4 regions of the Priestia sp. SB1 genome follow, and region 1 is predicted to be linked to each of the others. Evidence: riboswitches for the same ligand, from Rfam matches in the RefSeq annotation. Region 1 holds a riboswitch; each other region holds the start of a gene.
What was found. Region 1 has a riboswitch for S-adenosylmethionine ahead of WKH56_RS29710 (sulfite oxidase-like oxidoreductase). Riboswitches for the same ligand answer to the same signal wherever they lie in the genome.
Positions count from the first base shown of each region.

Region 2: it holds a riboswitch for S-adenosylmethionine, as region 1 does, so the genes downstream of both, WKH56_RS17540 (Na+/H+ antiporter NhaC family protein) here and WKH56_RS29710 (sulfite oxidase-like oxidoreductase) in region 1, are expected to answer to the same signal.
Region 3: it holds a riboswitch for S-adenosylmethionine, as region 1 does, so the genes downstream of both, WKH56_RS11080 (trans-sulfuration enzyme family protein) here and WKH56_RS29710 (sulfite oxidase-like oxidoreductase) in region 1, are expected to answer to the same signal.
Region 4: it holds a riboswitch for S-adenosylmethionine, as region 1 does, so the genes downstream of both, WKH56_RS11685 (bifunctional homocysteine S-methyltransferase/methylenetetrahydrofolate reductase) here and WKH56_RS29710 (sulfite oxidase-like oxidoreductase) in region 1, are expected to answer to the same signal.

Region 1 is NZ_JBBJSS010000010.1:65,197-67,398, forward strand. Features, by position in the region: gene WKH56_RS29700 (putative polysaccharide biosynthesis protein) at 1-413, shown strand, start outside; gene WKH56_RS29705 (hypothetical protein) at 427-795, shown strand; SAM riboswitch class I at 937-1,043, shown strand; gene WKH56_RS29710 (sulfite oxidase-like oxidoreductase) at 1,119-1,781, shown strand; gene WKH56_RS29715 (MogA/MoaB family molybdenum cofactor biosynthesis protein) at 1,815-2,202, opposite strand, start outside.
Region 2 is NZ_JBBJSS010000004.1:468,596-470,797, reverse strand. Features, by position in the region: gene WKH56_RS17545 (ABC transporter permease) at 1-588, shown strand, start outside; SAM riboswitch class I at 690-796, shown strand; gene WKH56_RS17540 (Na+/H+ antiporter NhaC family protein) at 882-2,192, shown strand.
Region 3 is NZ_JBBJSS010000003.1:92,251-94,452, forward strand. Features, by position in the region: gene WKH56_RS11080 (trans-sulfuration enzyme family protein) at 1-944, opposite strand, end outside; SAM riboswitch class I at 1,016-1,133, opposite strand; gene WKH56_RS11085 (hypothetical protein) at 1,300-1,962, opposite strand; gene WKH56_RS11090 (hypothetical protein) at 2,032-2,202, opposite strand, start outside.
Region 4 is NZ_JBBJSS010000003.1:207,426-209,627, forward strand. Features, by position in the region: gene WKH56_RS11680 (YkvI family membrane protein) at 1-462, opposite strand, end outside; SAM riboswitch class I at 795-905, shown strand; gene WKH56_RS11685 (bifunctional homocysteine S-methyltransferase/methylenetetrahydrofolate reductase) at 1,013-2,202, shown strand, end outside.

The sequences.
Region 1 (2,202 bases):
AGCAAAAGAAATTAATTTTTGGCTTGGGCTTAGGTATTGTTGTGAAGATAGTATTAAACGTACTGTTGGTTTCAAGCTTAAAAGAAATTGGACCTGTTGTCGCGACGTACGGAGGATATGGTGTATCGGTTATCTATAACTTTTATTTAATTGAAAAATCCATTTCTTACCGAGTTCAATCACTAGGAAAAGCCGCGTTGACTCCTGTTTTATTAGTAAGTGTGATGTCAGCCGCTGTGCTTATTGGCAATTATGCTTCTCACTATTTTCTGGAAAATAAGCTGTCTGCATCTTCACTTGCGAGTAGCACGTCTTGTATTTCAATAGCTTTAGGTGCTGCTGTGTATCTAGGGCTTGGCGTCAAAACAAGTTTAGGGCAATCTGTTGTGTTAAATAGAAGAAAAAGAATGTAAAGGAGAGAAAGAAGTGTCAAAACGATTTGTACTAACCGTAGCCGCTGGAGGATGTATCATAATCTTCGGCGCGCTGCTGCTACTAAACTGGGAAAAGGTGTTTGGAGACTACCGTCCCATTCAAACAGCAACAGCCGTATTCAAGTTAGAAGTGGGAAGTCAAGATGTAGCAAAGACTACGGATTCAGATAATGTTCTTTACTATATGGTGAAAAAAGGACATTTAGATGAATATATTCAACTGATGAATGAAAAAGGCTATGTGTTAAAAGAGAAAGATATTGATCATAACCGACTTGTTTTTAACAATGGGCAAGAGGATGAGCAAATTTACTACAAGCGCTTTGCTAGGAAGTATACGATGATTGATGGAGAAGGGTAAAGGCTTTACATACTTAGTAGACTAAAACCTTATAACTCTATCTGTTTTTAAAGTTTTTTGTGCGGAAAAGAAAAATAATATTGACAATTATGACAAAAAGCTTAATACTGACTTTATTACATAAAACAAATACAATTTGTTTCCTTATCAAGAGAGGTGGAGGGACTGGCCCTGTGAAACCCGGCAACCGCTGTCTATGACAGAATGGTGCCAAATCCTTAAGAGTGTATCGCTCTTAGAGATAAGGAAGAAGCTGAAACAAAGCTCTTCCTTATTTATTTAAGGAAGGGCTTTTTATGTACAAAAAACAACGAGGTGATAATTTGAACAAAGCAGACCGTATTAAACGAATGAAAACACCGGAAATTGATCCAAAGTATGAAGGACGAGTGCCTCCGGGTCAGGTAGTAACAGAGCGCTTTCCCATTTTACACGAAGGCGATGTGCCGGATTATAACTTAGAGGAGTGGACGCTTCGCGTGTTTGGGTTGGTAGACAAAGAAGTGATGCTTTCGTATCAAGATATATTGAACATGCCTCAAACAACGGTTAAATGTGATATTCACTGCGTAACGAGATGGACAAGACTTGATAATGAATTTACGGGCGTGCTGTTTGCAGACTTTTTAAAAGCAGTTGGCGTGGAGTTGAAAAGTAAATACATCATGCTGCACGGAGATAATGACTATACGTCAAATATTGAAGTAAAAGATTTACTGAGAGACGATATTCTTCTCGCTCATTCCTTTAACGGAGAGCCGCTTACACCTAAGCATGGATATCCGCTGCGATTGGTTGTGCCGCATTTGTACTTTTGGAAAAGTGTCAAATGGCTTCGGGGCTTTGAAGCTATTGATGAAAACCATCCGGGCTTTTGGGAGCAAAACGGCTTTCATCTTAGAGGAGATCCGTTTAAAGAAGAGCGTTTTTCTGGAGAAGATTTAGGCATTCCAGAAGATGAGTGGGTACATAAAGACTATGATTAATGAAAATGCCTATGCGCAAGCATAGGCATTTTGTTAGCGCTGGCGGTTTAATTCCCACACAACGTGGCGAAGTTCAGGCAAAATCAGTTTGGTCATAGCTAGGCGAACAGCACCGCTTGATCCTGGTGTAGAAAAAACGGCTTTTTCGTTAATCGTCCCGGCAATTGCCCGGCTCATAATCGCTGCGCTGCCAATGTCTTCGGTATAGCTCAGCATGCGAAACAGCTCGCCAAACCCGACGATTTCTTTATGAATCAGCGCTTGAACGGCTTCAATTGTGACGTCTCGTTTTGTAATGCCGGTGCCGCCGTTTGTGAGAACAACGTCAATGTCCTCAGCACTGCATCCGGTAAGTATCGCTTGTTGAATCGACGTTTGATCGTCTTTTACAATTTCATAGGAAGCGACCTGCATCTCGTGT
Region 2 (2,202 bases), on a different contig from region 1:
ATCCTCGTTCAATTTTTCGCGCTTGCTGTTGGAGGATCAATGGTTGCAAAAGAGTTTGAAGCGGGTACCATTAAGCTTCTTTTAATTCGCCCTGCTAGACGTTCAACGATTTTAACGTCCAAGTACATAACGCTCATTTTAATTAGCTTGTATTATTTGCTGAGCTATTTGCTTTTTTCGTTTGTATGGGGAGCATTGTTCTTTGGATTTGCCAGTCTAGAAGGAGATGCGCAGCTGCTTAAAAACATTACGCTTACGTATGACAGCGCGTATATGGAAACGTTTATGATGATGACGTTCGCATTCATGCTGTCGTCTTTATTTAGAAACAGCGCGCTTGCTTCAAGTCTAGCTATTGTCGTAAGTATTGGGGCGAAAGCAGTAACTGGGATAGTATCACAGTTTGGTCTATGGTGGGGGAAATTTTTACTGTTCGCCAACACAAACTTTGTGCAGTATATGGACGGAATGAAGACGATGTTTGACGGAATGACAATTCCATTTTCAATCTTCATCTTAGTTGCACACTTTGTCTTCTTTATGGGCGTAGCATGGGTGGCGTTTTTAAAACGTGACGTAGCTAATTGATGTGAGAATTTTCACACTATATATTTTTCTAAAATAGCATTTGACAATTAAATAAAAAGAGATTACAGTAGTGAAAGACTATTTTTAAAACAACTACAAACTTCTTATCAAGAGAGACGGAGGGACTGGCCCTACGATGTCTCGGCAACTGGCTGTACGCAGTGCGGTGCCAAATCCAGCAGACGATGTTTCGTTTGGAAGATGAGAAGGGTAATCTTATGATACAAATAAGAGACCTCTTCTTATCAATAAGAAGAGGTCTTTTTTTATTACGTAAACAAGAGGTGTTAAGAATGGAACAACAAAAAGGAAACGGCTGGGCGCTGTTACCGCTGGGCGTCTTTTTAGTCCTGTTTGTCGGATCAGGAATTATAACGGGAGATTTTTATAAGCTGCCTGTATTAGTAGCTATTATCATTGCAGCCATTGTGGCGCTGGCTATGAACCGCAAAGATTCACTTAATGTAAAAGTGGAACGCTTTGCTAAAGGAGCAGGGCATCCTGATATCATTATTATGGTACTTATTTTTATTTTAGCAGGTGCTTTTTCAGAAGTCGCTAAAGGCATGGGAGCTGTTGATTCAACGGTAAACTTAGCTCTGTCTGTGCTTCCGCAAAGCTTAGTGGTAGTCGGAATCTTTGTTATTGGCGCATTCATTTCAATTTCGATGGGAACGTCAATGGGAACGATCGCTGCGTTAGGGCCTATCGCTGTAGGAATCAGTGAGCAGGCGCATGTATCCATTACATTGGCAATTGCTGCTGTTGTTGGTGGTGCAATGTTTGGAGATAATTTATCCGTAATCTCTGATACGACCATTGCGGCAGTTCGTACGCAAAAAACAAATATGTCAGATAAATTAAAAGTAAACTTTTTCATTGTCCTTCCTGCAGCGATTGTTACAGTGATTTTATTACTTGTAATGACGCTAGGCAATACGTCATCAGTAGAAATTAAAGATTTTAGCTGGTTTAAAATCTTGCCTTATGTCGGCGTACTCGTTGCTGCCATATTTGGTGCAAACGTATTAAGCATTTTAACCGGAGGAATTGTATTAGCCGGCGTAATTGGATTAGCTGACGGAAGCTACACGCTTTCTTCTCTTGCTAAAACTGTGACAGAAGGTATTGGCGGAATGTCGGAATTAATTATTTTATCTCTTTTAATTGGCGGAATGGTTGAACTCATTCGCTATAACGGCGGTATTCAGTTCTTATTGAACCTATTAACACGACGCATTCAAACAAAAAAAGGCGGAGAATTCAGTATCGCGGGATTAGTAAGTTTAACCAATTTAGCCACGGCTAATAACACGATTTCAATTATTACAGCAGGTCCGTTAGCGAAAGAAATCTCTGATAAGTATTCAATTGACAATCGTAAATCAGCCAGTCTGCTCGACTTGTTTTCATGCAGCGTTCAAGGGCTTATCCCTTACGGTGCACAAATGCTTCTAGCAGCAGGATTTGCTAAAGTTTCACCGATTGAGGTTATTCCATTTACATTCTATCCAATGTTAACAGCGGTTTGCGGTATCATTGCAATTGTAATTGGCTTTCCTCGTTTAAATAAAAAATCAAAATCATCTAAAGAAGCTGCGTAATATCAAACCC
Region 3 (2,202 bases), on a different contig from region 1:
TTAACATTTTCTAAAAGTACTGACACGATGTCAGGGTGTGAGACAGCAAAAGAAATCATGCCTCCAAATCCAGTTGCTTGTTTCTTCATGATTTCATAGCCCGGATGTGTTTCAAGACCAGGGTAATACACTTTTTCCACGAGATCATGAGCAGTAAGCCAATTTGCAATTTTCAGTGCGTTTTCGTTATGTTTTTCCATCCGAAGCGCTAGCGTCTTAATACCGCGCAATAACAGCCAGCTATCCTGTGGACCTAAGATTGCCCCAGCTGCATTTTGATAAAAACGAATTTTTTCTCCTAAGCTACTACATCGAGCGACTACAAGACCAGCAACAACATCATTATGACCCCCAATGTATTTGCTTGCACTATGTATCACAATATCTGCTCCAAGCTCTAAAGGACGCTGATAGTAAGGGGACATGAATGTATTGTCAACGATAGTAAGCAAATCATGCTGTTTAGCTAACGCAATTGCTTCTGACAAATCAGTCACGTGCATCATTGGATTTGTAGGTGTTTCAATAAATAAAGCTTTCGTGTTGGGACGAAGCGCATCTTTTACTTGCTCGAGATGGGCTGTGTTGACGTACGAAACAGTAATTCCTTGCTCTGAAAAGATTTCATTTAGTACTCGGTACGTTCCTCCGTATAAATCCTCTGATACAATTAAATGATCTCCGTTTTTAAATAGTGCTAAAACTGCCATTACACCCGCCATTCCTGAAGCGAATGCTACTCCTACTTCTCCTTTTTCTAAAGCAGCAATTGCTTCTTCCAATGCTGCACGAGTAGGATTTGCCGTACGTGCATAGTCAAATCCTGTACTTTGCCCTAAAGCAGGATGAGCAAATGTTGATGCTTGGTAAATGGGTGTTGTAATAGAACCTGTTGCAGGATCACGACCTACTCCTGAACGAACTAATAAAGTTTCAATTTTCATCTATTTCTCTCCTTAACTCAAAATAAAAAACACTCTTCACAGATGGAAGAGTGTTCGTTTATACACGATTTCTCTCATCTGTTAGAACAATACTGATGTTCCACAGGAATTAGCACCGTTCAAATGAATGATTCATTTGATGGTTGCCGGGCATCGCAGGGCCAGTCCCTCCGCCACTCTTGATAAGAGTTCTATATAATTGTTGGTGGTTAACGTTTGTTGTTACTAACTTTAATAAAGATTTTCTTTATTGTCAACATAATTTTCTAAAAAATTTAAATCATCTCATTTGTTTATTCAATATACTTGTCCTGATAAGCACATAAAAAAAGAGACGACACCAAGGTCTCTTTTTCTAAGGCAAGTGCACAGATTTTACGTGAGCTAACTTCCAATACATACTTTCTCCATTTGCCGTAATTAGTTCAACAATATTGTTAGAAACTTCTTTAAGTACACCAATCTTTTCTGATTGATCCCCTAAATCTAATACGACCAGTTGATTTTCATATTTTTTAAGCTGCTCTTCAAAGTTTCTGACAAAAGGTGCAGAGGCGGGCCTTACGGGGAGCTCTTTGTCACTTAAAGAATAAGGGGTTAACTCATTACTGTAAGGGGTAAGCCATTTCAAATGATGCAGAGAAACAAAGACATTTTTATACACTGGAGAATAAAACACAAGATAATCATTCAGCACGCTTGTGATATAGCCATGCAATGATTTCCCTCCCGTTACATAAATTTCAATAAATTTCCCTTTTGCCTGCTGTAAAATATTACGATAAGAAATCCGCTGGCTTTCTTCTATTAAATTTTCTTCTATTGTCCGTAAAGGCGTATAATCTTCTTCTGAAACTTCTCGCAAGCGATGTATGTGTAAAAGAGGAATATACAAATAATCATGTCCATTATATAAAACCATTACATCTAACCCTAGATCAACAAGTTTTCCTATAAACGTTGTTTTCCCTGATATATCGACTTCAACAATTTTATCAATATAATGATTCATACTCATTCTCATTCTCCTCCTTTTTCCTATATGATAGAAAAGGTGCTTTATAAGCACCTTTTACGTTCCAGTTCGTCATGCTTTCCAACGATAATTTTTCGTTTTAATAACTTTTTCACCTGGTGTTGAAGAGCGTGAACCCGTACGGCGACCTCCCGAGCGATCGTCTGTGCGACCTCCTGTACGTCTTCCTGTACGTCTTCCGGTACGGTCTCCAGTACGGCCATCCGTGCGACCTCCGGTTCT
Region 4 (2,202 bases), on a different contig from region 1:
AGCAAATGAAAGCATCATCGGCACAACAAGAGAATTAACCATTAAAATACCGTTAATTCCTCTTGCGATAAATATATAAGTTAAAACAATTGTACAAATCATCCCAACAGGAGGCCACAGCCCGAACTGTTCTTTTCCTATTGCCCCCGTACTCGCTAGCATGACTGAAGTTACTCCAAATAAAATGACGATCATTACACCGTTTACCGCTTTTCCAAGTACATCACCAAATAAATATGTATTAAGCTGCTGATAAGAAGAAGCCCCAATTGCGTGCGAAAGCAGCATCATTTTCGAACCTAGCCAAATAAAAAACAAGCCGCTGACCAAAATTCCAACCATTCCAAGTTCGCCGTACTGTGTAAAAAATTGAACAATTTCCTTGCCTGTTGCAAAACCGGCTCCTACAACGGTGCCTACATACGTAGCAGCAACCTGCAGCGTGAGTTTCCACCTTTTCATGCCCATCACCCTTCTACCCTTCATAGTTCACTATATGTAGAAACGGTTAAAAAAAGACGAGCCTTTTATATGTAAATCCTCGCCTCACCCGGTGCTATTCCTTTTTCGTTTTTTTATTTCCTTCTTGTTTTTTTCATGAAAACCCTTTATCCCTTAACATAACGGCAGTTTTCAAACAAAATATACGGATATTTTCCCTTTAGCTTTTAAATTTTCCTCAATATTTGCTGGAAATTCACAATTTACTGTTGTATAATTTCTAAAAATCAGATAAATTATTAAATAAGTATTCTTTCTATTTAAAAAAATATGTTTCAATTATATACAATTGATTCTTATCATGAGAGGTGGAGGGACTGGCCCTTTGAAACCTCAGCAACCAGTCGTTAGAGACATGGTGCTAAATCCAGCAAGCAATTAATTTATTGCTTGGAAGATAAGAAGGCGAAAAAAGTCTTCTTCTTAAGAAGACTTTTTCTATTTTATCGGCATATTGCATAAAACGAATCACTCGTGAAATAGAAGCGGAACAATTTAAGGAGGTTTTGACATGGGGTTACTTGAAGATTTAAAGTCTAAAATTTTAATTGGGGATGGTGCCACTGGTACCCTCCTTTACTCACACGGTATTGACAGCTGTTTTGAAGAACTAAACATCACCAAACCAGAAGAGGTTTCTCGTATTCACAGAGCCTATGTAGAAGCTGGTGCAAACGTTATTCAAACAAATACGTACGCTGCTAATTATCAAAAACTTGCCCGTTATGGATTAGAAGATTCAGTCAAAGACATCAATGTTGCTGGTGTAAAATTAGCGAAACAAGCTGCAAACGATCAGGCTTACGTGGTTGGTACACTCGGCGGAATTCGTTCTTTCCAAAAAAATGCTATTAGCTTAGAAGAGGTTAAGCGAAGCATTCGTGAACAAATGTTTTGGCTTTTAAATGAAGGCGTGGATGGCCTTTTATTTGAAACATACTATGATTTCGAAGAATTAAAGACCGTTCTTACACTAGCAAGAAAAGAAACGGATAAGCCTATTATTACCCACGTTTCCCTGCATGATATTGGCGTACTGCAAGATGGGCGTCCTTTAGCAGATGCATTAAAAGAATTAGAAGACTTGGGAGCAGATGTTGTCGGGCTAAACTGCCGTTTAGGTCCTTATCATATGATTCAGTCTCTTGAAGAAGTACCGCTTCCTGATCGTGCTTTCTTATCTGCTTACCCTAATGCCAGCCTTCCGGCGTATGTGGAAGGCAAGCTGGAATATGAAACGAATGAAGACTACTTTGTAGAAAGCGCGCGTTTATTCCGCGAACAAGGGGTTCGCTTAATTGGAGGATGCTGCGGTACAACACCAGCTCACGTACGCGCCATGTCGTCTGCCTTAAAAGACCTGCCGCCGATTACAAGCAAAATCGTTAAAATGAGACCAGCCGTTACGGTTCAAGAGCGTGAGCAGCAGGATAAACCTCATATGCACGAAATTGTGAAGAAGCGCCGCTCGGTTATCGTTGAGCTGGATCCGCCTAAACAGCTTGGTCCGACGAAATTTTTAGAAGGCGCAAAAGCACTTGATAAAGTCGGCGTAGATGCTATTACATTAGCTGATAATTCTCTTGCCTCACCTCGCATCAGCAACTTGGCAATGGCAACACTGATGCAACAAGAAACAAAAGCACGACCGCTTATTCATATTACCTGTCGCGACCGAAATTTAATTGGACTTCAATCTCA